DNA from 2 places in the Metabacillus sp. GQ13 genome. Region 2 is predicted to be linked to the other one. Evidence: riboswitches for the same ligand, from Rfam matches in the RefSeq annotation. Region 2 holds a riboswitch; the other holds the start of a gene.
What was found. Region 2 has a riboswitch for thiamine pyrophosphate ahead of thiC (phosphomethylpyrimidine synthase ThiC). Riboswitches for the same ligand answer to the same signal wherever they lie in the genome.
Positions count from the first base shown of each region.

Region 1 (7,587 bases), on a different contig from region 2:
AGCCGCAAGAAACGCGTATGCTGATGAATTTATTCGTACACTACCTGACGGCTATGAAACAGTTTTAGGTGAAGATGCTACCAACATCTCACAAGGACAGCGTCAACTTCTAACGATTGCAAGGGCAATCATTGCAAACCCGAAAATTCTACTTCTTGATGAAGCAACAAGCAGTGTCGATACACGGACAGAAATGAAGATCCAAAAAGCAATGACGAGGTTATTAGAAGGTAGAACAAGCTTTGTCATTGCCCATCGATTATCGACAATTCGTGATGCTGATCTTATTCTTGTTATGAATCAAGGGGATATTATTGAAAAAGGTAATCATGAAGAATTACTGGAACAAGATGGCTTTTATGCGGATTTATATAGAAGTCAATTTTCACAAAATGATTCTGCGTCATAATGCAATAATTTATAGTCCACAATTCCTCCCTAACTTTCTGTCATCATATGCAGGGATTTTGACTGAATTTGCTGAATAAAAGAAAGATATAATTTTTAGGGAGGTAAACAGGTGGTTTACAACGCAGAACTAGTTTTAGATGCAAAGGCAGCATTAGGAGAAGGTCCTCATTGGGATTCAAATGAAAAGATCATTTATTGGGTGGATATATTAGGGATGAAGCTTCACGCTTTTGATCCAGTTACCAGTGAAAATCGAACGTTTCAGCTAGATCAATATATCGGTGCAGCGGTTCCAGATCACGAGGGACAATTTATTTTGGCCCTTCAAAATGGAATTTATCAATTTGATTTGAGTACGGAGAAACTGATACTCCTAGTTAATCCTGAATCAGATAAACCAAATAATCGCTTTAATGATGGGAAATGTGATGCACACGGAAGATTCTATGTAGGAACAATGGATATCGATGCAAAAGAACAAAGAGGTTCTTTTTATCGATTAGGTATAGATGGTCAGATTCAAAAGATGCTATCTTCTGTGACGATTTCGAATGGACTTGCATGGAGTCCAGACCGAACAAATATGTATTACATTGATACACCTACAGGGGAAGTGTCTATATTTGACTATGATGAAAGAACAGGCGATATATCGAATAAACAACTTTGTGTAAGGATACCAGAGGAAATGGGCTCTCCTGATGGAATGACAATTGACTCTGAAGGAATGATCTGGGTGGCGCATTGGGGGGGCTCACGTGTTACACGTTGGGATCCACATGCTGGTAATTGGGTAGATGAAGTCATCGTGCCTGCTAAAAATGTGACATCATGTGTCTTTGGTGGCGAAAACCTCGATGAGCTCTATATTACAACTGCTCGCCAAGGAATGAGTGAAGAAGAACTAATGGAATACCCGTTTTCAGGTGGTTTGTTTAAGGTGAAGACCAATGTGAGAGGTCTTCCTGGCTACAACTATCAACGAAGTTAATAAAGGTGAAGTAGTGTGATGTCAAGAAATTGATCATAGCACTGCTTTTTTTGTGGGGAAAAATGGCTATTCGAGAAATTTAATACATTCGTAATAATTTGTTAACATTTTATCCACTACTTATGGAAAAACTATCGAGTGTAGGATAAAAAAACAGTGGAGGTAAAAAGGTGAAGATGCATAGAATGAAAAACGTCATTCTTTCAATGATGTTGACAATAGTGGCTTTAGGGGTAACCCCAGCTCTTGCTGAAGTAGGGTCAACAACTCAGGTAGACCATTCTGATCATGAGGAAATGAAGTTATCTGAAAAAGAAGGACAACATCAAAATCATCATGAACACAACCTTGAATTTCTGCAAATACGCGCTAAGAAACTAGGGATTGAAAGTGAAGGTAAAGATGCAGTTCAGTTGGCAAAAGAAGTTCGTGCAGCACATCTAAAACAAGAAGCGAAGGAGTTAGGGATTGAGATTGAAGGAAAGGAAATAACTGAGTTATGTAAAGAGGTGAAGGAGACACGGATTCGAAATAAAGCTAAAGATCTGGGCATTGAAACGGAAGATATGGAAACATCTGATTTAGCTAAAAAGGTAAGAGAGACACTTGTTTTAAATAAAGCTAAGGAATTGAATATTAAGACAAACGGCAAGGATCTAAAGGATTTAGCTAACGAAGTACGAACGGAAATCATAAAAAGGGATGCTAACGAATTAGGGATTTCCACTGATGGGAAGGAAGAAAAGGAACTTGTACTTGAAGTCATGGAAAAAAAGATTCACCAAACAGCAGAAAAACTTGGCATTAATACCACAGATAAAACAAGCCATGAATTGATGAAAGAAGTGTTTACAAACCATGCTGAAGAAGCAAAGAGGCAAAAATTGTTTCCGTTTGATGGAAAGGATAACTATCATTTTGGTAGGCATAAACACGGATTTTTTAAAGATGAGACACTTGATGAGATAGAAACAGAATAATTGGAAGCTTTTATAAGGGTAAGATTTCATCAAGTTTATTGTATTTATTATAGTAAACAAAAAAGAGTCTTACCCTTGTTGTGTTTTATAAGTGTTTTGTCATAAGGTTTTCTTTTATCTCAATAATTTGGGCTGCGTGTCTTTTTTCATGATAACCAATAAATTCAATCCATTGCTTTAATGATAAAACGCCAAATGCAGGGTGTTTAAATCCCCATTTTTTTTTCAAATCTAATTCTGGTGGAATCGCATCTATTAATCTTAATAATTGCTGACGTGAGTTCATAAGGTCTAAAATGATGTCTTGTTTAGTAAATTCTTGTGCTGAAGGAGTAATTGCTGGGGATGCAGAAATTTTTATTGAGCGATCCATCGTCTTTGATATTGGTTTATCCTCAATTGTCTCTTGCCCTGGTTGTGTTATTAATTTCTCGATTGTGTTTGTTATGTTGATTTCTGTCTTGTATAAATGGTTAAGAACTTGTCCAATACTCCATGTGGTTTCAGATATTCTTACATTTAAAAGCTGATCAGGAAGATTCTCAATAGTAGATAAAACGTCCTTCCGCGATATTTCAAGCTGTAACCACATACTTTTACCTCCTTATTTTTCCCTTTGATTATACTATAGAATAGTTGTTTTTTAGAGAATTGTCTTATTATTTATAAATTATCAACCTTTTGCATTTCCTCATCTAAATAAAGAGATTGAAGGTCTTTAATCGTCATCCCAGTTGCTCTTGTAAATCCTTCATCAAAGTCATTCACAATTGCTGTTTCTTCAATAATAGTTTTAATCATCTTTTCTCCATATTTATTTACGATATATTTGATAGCGTAATAGCTTTGAAGATAAACATCATATTGTTCCATACGGAGTTTCTCCCAATCTTCATGTGTGATTAGATTGTCAAAAGATGTTTCGATAAATGGATAAAAACGATGGGACACATTATACATACCTACGTATTCCGCAACACCTTCATGAAACCATAGAGGAACTCTGTACACGAAAAGTCCCTGTTCTTTAATAAAGGCTTGTAAACGATAATGTGTGTATTCGTGCATAATTGTACTTTGAAAATGAAAGGCACCTGGCATGCGATCAGATCTAATCTCATCTAAATCGGTTATCGCAACTCCAACAATATCATTAGGATCATCAAAATAGCCCATTGTATTTACGAGAGTTGTTTGTTTGAATAGCTCCTTGGAAGATGGATGTAGGATGAGATCAATATCATTATCTTGAACATTTCCGAACAAGCTTGTAGTGATCGTATCAGCTTTAGTAAGCACATCTTTGATTATTGGCACTAAGTCCTTTTCATGTGCATGATAATAGATATTTACATTTTGAAATGATGAGATTTGTTTATCTTTTTTCATAGATTGGTAATTAATAGAGGGAGTTGTGTTATTTCGAAAAGGAAGCATATATAATTCTACTTTTTCCTCGATTGTAAGGTTTTTACCTAGTTCCGATGAAATCATTAGGCTAATAGAAAAAAAGAAAACTGTTACAAATGTTACTATAACTGAAAAGCTCGCAAGTGATATTAATCCACCAAATCCATGTAAAAAGAGAAACTTAAATGGCCTTTTTACAGAAATGAATCTGTAAATACAGTAACAAAATAGCCCAAAGGAAATAATAATCATCAGAGAACTAATGACAATACTTACGTTTATATTCATAGTTAAAAATAAATACAGCAAAAAAGCGCTAACAATGATAAATGACAAAAATGTATAAATGATGTTTTGGCATACAGCAATAATTATTTTCAAAGAATCCTCCTATAAGGGTATATCCTTATTGATATTTATGAAGGAACAATGAAAAAAATCCTGATATCTGCAATTTAATTTCAAAAACAGTTAATTTGGGAAAGGTAGGTTTTAAATGGAGGTGATTACTACAAAAAGCATTATGCCGAAGCATAACGCCTTTGATAATGTCAGTATTTATATGTTTCGTACTTAGTGTGTTTTTTAAATCCTGAGCCCTAACAAACTCACCCCTCCTCCACCAGATTAGTCAACATCGTGTTTTCTTTATCTCAAACGGACATATGTGGTGAAACGGGATATGGTCCTTTTAATCATTTATATATATTGGTAAAAAATAGATGATAAATAAGCGAATGTAAACCCTAGAGGTACACTGGTAATGAGTGCTAATCCCTGTACAGATCCCTCTTCATTACTAATTCTTATGGCTTCCTTATACCCATAAGAAAAGTGAAATAATGATAGAAATAGAGTAAGTAACATTATTGCATAATAAACATTCATCGTCTGCCCTCCGTTTTTTATTATTCTAAAAGTAATTGCTATACAGTGATAAAAATCGGTTTTGGATTTTTATCGTTCCACTTTAATTAAATTCAATAGAATAGGATTAAGTATCTAAGTATGAAAAGAACAAGAAGATAGGGATTATCAGGAAAGTAAAGCTATGTACGAAAACCAAAAATCAATGCGAAAATAGCAGCTTTCTATTAATACATGCTTAAAAGTCCGTGAATATGATAATAAAATGGGTATTTCTAAAAACTTAATAGAGTTAACTACTACTAACTACTATTTATACACAAAAAAGCTGATTCCCTCCATTGACCAAGGATCAATGGAGGGAATCAGCTTTACTATATTAAAGAATAGACAATTATTTAGCTTATGATTTATTAAAGGAGTGAATCTGCTCCATCTATATATACCTCAGTCCCAGTAATGTGACTAGATTCTTCAGAAGCAAGGAAGGAAACGAGTTGAGCAACTTGCTCTGGTTGTCCTGGACCATGTTCTAAAGGGTGACTACCTTCTGGGAATTCAACGGGTATTTCAATTTTATCTACTTCAGGTGTTTTCTCGGTACTTTTTCCGATATTGGTTTCAATTGCACCTGGACAGATAACATTCACCCTAATTTTATATTGAGCTAACTCTAGCGCCGCCATTTTAGCAAATGCAACTTGACCGGCTTTCGACGTACTATAAGCAATCATTCCGAAATTAGAAAAAACACGATTACCATTTATTGAACTAGTAATGATAATACTACCACCAGACTCTTTCATCTTAGGTATTGCATATTTTACAGTATGAAAGGTACCTTTTAAGTTTGTATTTATTGTTGTATCCCAGTCTTTAGGGTTTAAATCTTCTATTGGAGCGAGAACTCCGTTGATCCCACCATTAGCAAATACGATATCTAATCTACCCCATTTGTTCACCGCTTCTTCGATACCTTCTTTTACTTGGTTATGTTTTGACAAGTCCACATCGACAATGATGGCTTCTCCTTGAAGTTCTTCGATTTCCTTTTTTACTATTTCGGCCTTTTCTTCTTTCAAATCCATTAAACAAACCTTTGCCCCTTGTTTGGCTAGAGAAATTGCAGTTGCCCTTCCGATCCCAGAACTTCCTCCTGTTACAACAGCAACCTTATTTGCAAATTGATTACTATTCATAACCATCCTCCTTGTAAATTGTCATATGACTATTATCTCTAGCAATGTAGATTTTACTATGGCTTTATACTGTTTCTTTTTAAATCAAATCATAGGATATGCTACTTAACGAGATTTATTTATATTTACCTCGAGTAAGATGGAATTAAACAATAAAGTCACTTGATAAGATGAAATTCTAACTAATTAAAGATAAAGACAGAAGTGAGATTTCAAAAGAGATCTCACTTCTATTAATATTGAGAGTATATTAGTTTTTGGATTCTTTCTATAGGGAAGTAATAGAGAGGGGAATTATATAAGCCGAAGATTATTATGCAAAGGGGGAAATATAACTAAAAGCAGTGAATTTCAATTTCGAAATCCACTGCTTTGCTATGAGTTATTACTAAAGGGAGATCAAATCTTCTCCCACGTATGACGTAGGTTATTTACTTTTAACAACCAATCGAGGTGCTGTAAATAGTAAGAAGCTAACAATTACTGCTGAAACGATAAAAGTTGGAATCATATATGTTGAATTATAGATAAGAGAATACTTTACAACGGGCATGCCTTCAGGTGTAAGGGAAGCGAAAAAGAAAACCCCGGCCGTGACATGAACAATATATCGTAGGAAATTGCCTAGCAAAGTTGCTAGAATAATGTAAAAAATAATGGCTTTTTTACCCTTATTTAATAATGCTCGTTGAATTTGATTAAAGAAGATTCCACTTAGACCAACAACAGTGAAGGCTAAATAATAATCTAGGAAACCTTGTACTGGGTGAATGATGTATGGACTACCTAAAATAGCTTGAAGTATACCTAATAGTAAGCCTGTTAAAAGACCACCTTTCAATCCCCAACGAAAAGCAATAATAAAAACTGGTATCATGCCTAATGAAATAGAACCACCTTGTGGCATTTTTAAGAACACACCTGAAACTAAGTCCAATAAGAATGCTAAAGCAGATAGCATCGCTACTTCAATTAAAAATAATAAGCGTTGATTTCCTTGCATAGTAAAAACCCCTTCTCTTTGCATGACACCTAACCTTAAGTTTAAAAGAGAAGTAGATATATCATACATACATCGCTCACGTAGACAAAACAAAAAAGCAATGTAGGATATGATTAGATGGTTCCAACATTGCTTTAATATGGCCATCCACATCCCTACGCTAGTGTTAACTAACAGGTTCGAAGGGTTAGAACGGAATTACCGTCCAGTCTCAGCCGAAGGCTCCCCTTGTGGTTACATGCATTATTATATTTGATATTTACTATACATGATAAAAAATGCCTCAACAAGAAATTTGTTCAAGTACATTATATTTTAGTTGAAGGATCAAACAATAGGTTAGCTTTATATAGAAGAAGTCTGTATTCGTAATCACGCTACTTTTAGTTAGAGGACTCTTCCATTTTCTTTTTAATTAGCCACTAATTGTACGGGGGGAATTCAATGTTCCACTTATTTAGGTACTTCTAAAGTCAGATATTATTAGGTGGATGAAAAACGAATGATAAGAAACATCATACATTAATCCCTACTAACTATCGTGTTCTTTGCAATGCATTTACTACTACTTTACTCTTGTAATTGTATTTAGAAAGATGAATGAACAAACCTTAATCATAAATATTTCAAATTTAATATAAAAAGTGGTTGCTAATAATATTATATCGTGATATATTATTAAACGTCGCTGATGAAGCGGGAACAACATTGAAAACAAATTAATAA
Region 1 covers NZ_JCAXET010000028.1:69-7,655, reverse strand. The annotation lists gene AC6CHR_RS23595 (ABC transporter ATP-binding protein) at 1-409, shown strand, start outside; gene AC6CHR_RS23590 (SMP-30/gluconolactonase/LRE family protein) at 521-1,402, shown strand; gene AC6CHR_RS23585 (hypothetical protein) at 1,573-2,382, shown strand; gene AC6CHR_RS23580 (DinB family protein) at 2,468-2,974, opposite strand; gene AC6CHR_RS23575 (hypothetical protein) at 3,046-4,173, opposite strand; gene AC6CHR_RS23570 (hypothetical protein) at 4,492-4,680, opposite strand; gene AC6CHR_RS23565 (SDR family oxidoreductase) at 5,073-5,858, opposite strand; gene thiT (energy-coupled thiamine transporter ThiT) at 6,286-6,861, opposite strand; TPP riboswitch at 6,997-7,100, opposite strand.
Region 1: linked by a shared signal. The riboswitch ahead of thiT (energy-coupled thiamine transporter ThiT) and the one ahead of thiC (phosphomethylpyrimidine synthase ThiC) in region 2 are both predicted to bind thiamine pyrophosphate.

Region 2 (7,587 bases):
AAATCGTCAGTTGATTCAACTTGATATAGATGAGTCTGTATTTAACAGAAAATACAATGTTGATATACCTATTATGGGTGATGCAAAATTAACTTTGGAAGCAATCATTAAAGATGCAAAAAGGTATGTTAACGATCAACATATTTATTCTTTAAGAGAAGAACCGTTTGAAGAGGATTTTGAAGAATTTAATAGTCAAAATGCGTTATTAGCTATTCAAAAGCAATTACCGGATACAACAAGATACACGATAGATATTGGAGAATTTATGTCCTATGTAATAAATTATATGAAAGTAAAATCACCAGATACATTCGATATCAATGTTCACTTTGGTGCAATGGGGACAGGGATAGGAACAGCGATAGGAAGCAAACTAGCAGATCCAGAGAGGGAGGTAGTTTGTATTACAGGGGATGGCTGCTTTTTCATGCATGGAATGGAGATTTTGACTGCTAAGGAGTACCAGTTGCCAATCTTGTTTGTTGTTATGAATAACGCTCGCTTGGGAATGGTCTATCATGGACACAATTTACAATATCACCGCTCACACTCTTGCTTTGAACAGGAGCCTGTTAGCATTGCTGCTATGGCGGACGCATTAGGGATTCGTAGTGCTTGTGTAAAGAAAATAGAAGATATTTCTCATCAATTGATTGAAGAATTACGTTCTAAGAATGGACCAGCTATTTTGGAGATAGAATTAGTTGATCAAAATATACCTCCAATGGGAGATCGTGTGAAGTTTCTTTCTTCATTTAGTAAATAACGTACTAGAAGAAAGATTTAACAATGATTGTTGTTTTCCATACAAAGGACTTATGTACACGTTTAAGTGTATCTTCGTGCTCTTTTCGTTAAATTATTCTGTTATTCCTCGGGAGCTAGAATCAATTTCCATTATAAAAATTCAAAAGTTGATTTTTATAGGTACTAGAGCAATAAACTTTTAGAAAAGAGCCTATTTGATAAAACAAGCTGTCATAGGTGTGGATGCCCTTCATTTATGTCAGCTTGTTTTTTATCCTTATTTTTATATAGTGAGTGTAACTTAAATTTAGAGTAACTCTAATAAAAAAATTTTTCTATAGGCTGTGCGTGTAATGAAGTCAAAAGTAGATAAGGTATTGGATTTTAGTCATGAAAAAGAAAAAAAGATTTTGTTTGGAGAAAAGCTTGTAAGGAGGATATGTCGAATATTTTTTATTGGTTTTTTAGAAGACGAGATAGTAAGGCAATTGTTTTGGGGTATTATTCATGATGAGTATGGGTAGGATTACCCGAAGTAAGATTAAATTTAGAAGGTACTTTAATGTTGTAGGTGTATTATAGGTTAGACAACTTTCACTTTTCACTTACCTTACATAGGTAATGGTAAAAGGGAATTGAAGGGAGAATGGATGTGTTAATTGGTAGTGTAAAACCTCATCATTCTCATCATTTTTTTGCGAAAACGACAACAAACAAAGGTCATTTTCATATAATTGATGGATTTACACGAATGGTAAATGGAAATACTTTTGATCGGCACGATCATTCGTATCGCGGGATTACCTCAAATGAAAATGGTCATTATCATAGGTTCTACGGAAAAACAGGGCCTGCAATACCTTTATCTGATGGGGGTCATTATCATGAATTAGAGTTGAGAACTTATTATAACTATGACCGTCCACTGGTATGCAAATATGGAGGTGTTATTTATGGAGATTCAAAACGTCCAAAACACGATCATTTGTTTAAAGGAAGGACAACGAGTGGCAGTGTTGGCGATGAATTCTTTTAATGATTTCAAAACTAAAGAGGGTAACAAAATGCACCCTCTTTTTACATAAAGTCTTATAATCCGTGCATGAACGATGAAAATCTGGTCATAGACAAAGATAAAGTGAAATGGTTGATAAATAAACGGATATTAACGGTAGATAGCAGATCCACCTTCAATAAATTCCTTCGACTTTTCTTTAAACCCTTTATCAACAAGCTTTTTTTCATTTGCCATCTGTCTAATATCATGTGATATCCTCATCGAACAAAATTTAGGTCCACACATCGAACAGAAATGGGCTGTTTTTGCCCCCTCTGCTGGTAAGGTTTCATCATGGTATTCTCTTGCCCTTTCCGGATCAAGCGACAAGTTAAATTGATCCTGCCATCTAAACTCAAATCTAGCCTTTGAGAGTGCATTATCACGATTTTGTGCACCTGGATGCCCTTTCGCTAAATCTGCAGCATGTGCAGCAATTTTATAAGCAATGACGCCCTCTCGGACATCTTCTTTATTTGGTAAACCTAGGTGCTCTTTAGGGGTAACGTAGCAAAGCATGGCTGTACCAAACCAACCGATCATCGCTGCACCTATCGCTGATGTAATATGATCGTATCCAGGCGCTATATCGGTTGTAAGTGGACCTAATGTATAAAAGGGAGCCTCTTTACATATAGCTTGTTGTTTATCTACGTTTTCCTTAATTAAATGCATGGGTACGTGACCTGGTCCTTCAACCATCACTTGGACATCGTAATTCCAAGCAATTTCAGTTAATTCACCTAATGTTTCAAGTTCCGCAAATTGCGCCTCATCGTTAGCGTCTGCGATTGAACCAGGTCTAAGACCGTCTCCAAGGGAGATGGTGATATCGTATTGTGTTAATATCTCACAAATTTCATGGAAGTGAGAGTACAGAAAATTTTCTCGGTGATGGGCGAGGCACCACTGAGCCAATATGGAACCACCTCTAGAGACAATTCCTGTAGTGCGTTTAGCTGTTAAAGGAATATATCGAAGTAATACACCGGCATGGATCGTAAAATAGTCAACACCTTGTTCTGCTTGTTCAATTAATGTATCACGGTAGACTTCCCATGTTAAATCCTCAGCGACACCATTTACCTTTTCTAAAGCTTGATAGATTGGAACAGTTCCAACTGGGACTGGTGAATTGCGAATGATCCATTCTCTCGTTGTGTGAATGTCTTTTCCAGTGGATAAGTCCATGATATTATCCGCTCCCCAGCGGGTTGCCCATGTCATTTTTTCTACTTCTTCTTCAATTGATGATGAAACTGCGGAATTGCCGATATTTGCATTGATTTTCACATGAAACTTCTTGCCGATAATCATTGGTTCACTTTCAGGATGGTTGATATTTGCGGGAATAATCGCACGGCCAGCAGCCACTTCTTGACGAACAAATTCTGGTTCCATTTGTTCTCTTATCGCAATAAACTCCATCTCAGGTGTAATGATCCCAGTGCGGGCATAGTGGAGTTGAGTAACTCTTTTGCCTTTTATCGCGACTAGTGGATGAATATCCTTGCTAGGGAAAACTTCTAATTTTGATTGGTTACTAGATTTATAGCCATCATCTTCAGGTTTAACAGTACGCCCATCATATTGGCTCACATCATTACGATCGAGAATCCACTTTTCCCTAACTCTAGGAAGACCTTTACGAATATCAATTTCAGCGGTTATATCTGTATAGGGGCCGCTTGTATCATACACGTGAACAGGGTGATTAAACTCTTCAGAATGTGAATCTTTAGTAGGGCCCTGAGATATCTGCCGTACCGGGACTTGAATATCATAGGTATTTCCTTTTACATAAATCTTTTTACTTCCTGGGAATGGTTTTTTAATGGTAATCTTCAAAATTTTCTCCTCCTTATGATTGAAAACAATGATGATCTGAAAGAAACGAAGGCAAAATAAAAAACAGCTTCTGAAAGTCAGAACCTGTTTTGGAAGGTAAAAATTGTAAAGAGATAAGTGCGTAAATATCCTCTTAGCAACTGTTACTACTTCCCTACGCTGGTATCATCCAGATCAGGTTCAAAGGGTCAAAGAACTTCAGGCACGTTCTTCTCTCAGTCCAAGCTAATGGACTCCCCTAGTAGAAAATGGTAATTCTCTTAAAATCAACTTAACTATAACATAATAAAATATTCAGTCAACGACTCTTTTAAAAAAAGTAATAATTGGTTATTTAGAACTATTAGGAAATAAAAGGATGATTGTTCTCCTTACCTTTTAGATGAAGTTTGTTCATTCGATCTTTCCATTCCTGAGATAATTCCGATAGACTAAGTATTTTCTCAATTTGGGCGAGATCATGTTTGTTATGAAAGAAAGTATGATGGATTGTAGAAATAGAAAGTTGTTTAGGATGCTTATCTAGAAGTTTAATTTCTGAACGAGATGTAATCGTACCTTCTTGAATGACACGAAAAAAATATCCAGTATAACCCATCTCAACTGTTTTAGCCAATAATGTGTTGAGGTGGGTATATTTATTAATGGTGGAGCATGGAAAACGCCCTTGCGAAACTTGTAAAATAGCTTCTCCAACCTGATAGACATCTCCAATACATATCGTAGACTCCAGCATACAGGTTACCGTTAAATTTTCACCAAATGCAGCCTTTGGTAAGGATGTACCATATATCTTTTCCCAGTAACGATAATGTTCGAAGGGATAAACACAAATAACTCTATCAATGCCACCATGATACTCGTGATTTTCGACATCATCACCTTTTATCTGTTTGGTAGTTACTTCTAAAAAATCAACTTGATCTTTAGATATACCAGAACGGTATTCTGTATCTTTATGTGATAATGTTTTTGGCTTACCTTTGCTTAACCAGATGATTTCTGCTGACATATCTGTTCACAGCCTTTCTTCTTCTTATTATTGAGAATTACCCATAGATTGTTATTTTTGAAGATAGCAGCATCCTTTGTGTTCTTTTCGTATGTTATTTTCTTTGAAGGTAGATTTTATTCTACCTGTAAAAAACAAAAAAATACACCAACAAAGTTCGTATTGATGTAAGAGTAAACTATTCATTTCTATTTAATAATTTTTTTCTGGGAAATTTGATTGTTTTTCATTCATCTTTATATTTAATAGTTGATCAAGGTTTTGACTTGCAATTAGTGTTTGATGTGAATTGATACCGTTCTCCTTTGAGATTGTTAACATTTTTTTTCGGTATTCTTCAATAACTACATCAATTGTTTTCACAAATACCACCTCGCAAATAGGCTTACTAGATAAAAAAGTCCTAGTAATCCTATTATCGGATATTTTTTCCTATTGTAAAGAGTTTGAGAGGGGTTTTTTAAAAAAATATAAAATTCATGTTGGAAAACACTACATTTAGGGGGAGGTGGCAGGGAATTACCTATATTTTGTGTTGTTTATGGGTTCTTACCACTATTTTTTGTCGTAGGGAGGTATTTTTAAGTGAGGAAAACTGGGCGCTACAGCATGTTAAGTGAATTGGCTGAAGCGCATAATATAAAGCTAATATTTGCGTTGCCCATATTTAAATTGTGCATTCAATTGACCTTGTAACATCTTTTTCTTTACATCTGCATCACTCTGACGTTGTTTTTCTTTTAATCTCATTTCTTTTAAAATCTCAGTTGTTTGGACACCATCCTCACGTTTATCTGCGATGTCCATTAATGTTTCAATATCATTAAATGAGTATTTCCTAGTTCCTCTGTCATTTCTATATGGCGCAATTAACTTTCTCTCTTCATAATAACGTATTTGTCTTAAGGTTAGTCCAGTCAACTCACTTACAGTCCCGATCGAGATCACCTTCTTATCCTTATAAGAGCGGTCCTGCTGATTCATATCTCCACCCCTTAAAAGAAACTTTCTTTTATCATTATAGCTGTTTTAATAAGTTACCGCTCGAACTTTGTTAGAAAACCTAACAAAGAAATATAACTATTCAAATGCAGTGTGAGGTTTCTTAACAGTTAAAAGGTACCAAATAGTAAGATAAATTACAATGGTGATAAGTTAATCATATTGTATCAAATTGTTAATAAAATAAGACTTATACATTAAATCAGGTTTATATGAGACCCTGAGTTATATCATTGACAATTAGATTTTACATCTCAAGCTAAAGGGAATAGGAGTTGAAAAAAACATAACTAAAGCAGGAATGTTTAAGTTTTATTGTAAAAGAAATAGGGGTATTTTAAGAAGAATGAGGAAATGTTTTTCGAGGTTGTGAGAAAAATCGATTGCTTACTAAAGGCATATAAGGAGGTGATTGATCATCAAATTGTAGGGAAAGATCATGTAAAAAAGAAGGATGAAAAAGTGCTGTCACATCTTCGTAGGTATCTGAATTTGGATTGTAAATAGTTAGAAGGTCAATGGAGTTATTGCATATAACCATCATGAATAACTGAAATGGTTTTGGTTCAGATAAATTCAGAAAAAATACTTTTGTTTGCCCATTTAATTCCTCTTTGGCTACTACTTTCAATGTCATTGGATTCAACGCCTTTCTAATGTTGAAACTATTGTTGACAATAATCTTCCATAATATACAAAACTAGCAAAAACATTTTTTACTGGTAGCTGTTTAGCTATAAATGAGAATAAAAAGATAATATTAATAACTAAGCACGAAATCTTTACATTAGATTAATCGTTTTATAACAATTTTGGGGTAAGTTTAAAATAACAAATAAAAGAAATGGAGATGAGCGTGATGAGTAAAATGCTTAGAAGTGCTATTGAAGAACAAAGAAATTATTACTCTCAAAAATTAGTAGCAATTGGTGTCTACAATGAAAAAGTAATGACAAACATGACTCTTACTGAACTCAAGAAAGAATACAATTACTTTTATCATCATGTTCCTCAGGCTAAGAGAATATAGAGATTAAGAACGACCATATAAAATGAAAGAAAACACTGATTATACATGTGTAAAGTCAGAACTGAGAAACAGATTTTTTTTTGTAGGATTGTTGACACGTAAGTCAGAGTCTTATCTGTGTCAACTTCTTTATCAATTTAATAGCGTATCAATGAAAAACTTATTTATTGTATTTATTGGTAGTTTATTATTCTTTTTACTAGGTAATACTTTTAGCTTTTCTTCTATCAATAGAAGGGTTTCATCGATATAATCATTTAAGAATTGTGAATAAAAGAATTGGTGATTTCTTTGTTTTTTCAGTAACAATATATCTAGTTGTTCTAAAAGATCATCATTATTAGTGTAAGAACGAAATAATAAACGTACATCATTTTCCGGCATTTTCTTTTTTTCCAATAACCATAGACAAGTTACTAATGGTCTTAAGACAGTTAGATAACTTTTTGGTGTAAATCGTTGTTGCCTTTTTACGAATTGATAATTCCTTTTGGCCATATTCAGATAATGATAAACGGTTGTGATTAAAGAAAAGGCTAAATTAGAGAGAGTCTTTAACTGTGATGTGAATAAAGGATCACTTCGATAAATGATTGGAGAATTAAGCCACTCGAGTAAAGTTGGATTTGATTTATGAAGAAGACGAAGCGTCTTTTTTAAATCCCAACCAACCAATTCAAGTGAACCACACTGATCAACTTCAATCACATCACGACCCTCGTAAATATGTAAATACCAATGTGAATTTCGAATATAGATAAACCGAATATCGTAATCACTGTTTTCAGAGTTTGTTCCCCAAGCGCGACTACCTGTTTCGCAAGCATAAAGAACTTTTACCCTCTCTTCTTCTTCGACCTTTATTAATGAGCTTCGTATCACAGATTC
Region 2 covers NZ_JCAXET010000022.1:31,211-38,797, forward strand. The annotation lists gene AC6CHR_RS21965 (thiamine pyrophosphate-binding protein) at 1-769, shown strand, start outside; gene AC6CHR_RS21970 (hypothetical protein) at 1,104-1,274, shown strand; gene AC6CHR_RS21975 (YmaF family protein) at 1,397-1,786, shown strand; gene thiC (phosphomethylpyrimidine synthase ThiC) at 1,916-3,658, opposite strand; TPP riboswitch at 3,790-3,905, opposite strand; gene AC6CHR_RS21985 (MOSC domain-containing protein) at 3,999-4,667, opposite strand; gene AC6CHR_RS21990 (aspartyl-phosphate phosphatase Spo0E family protein) at 4,860-5,030, opposite strand; gene AC6CHR_RS21995 (MerR family transcriptional regulator) at 5,313-5,651, opposite strand; gene AC6CHR_RS22000 (hypothetical protein) at 6,007-6,306, opposite strand; gene AC6CHR_RS22005 (stress protein) at 6,529-6,699, shown strand; gene AC6CHR_RS22010 (nucleotidyltransferase domain-containing protein) at 6,832-7,587, opposite strand, start outside.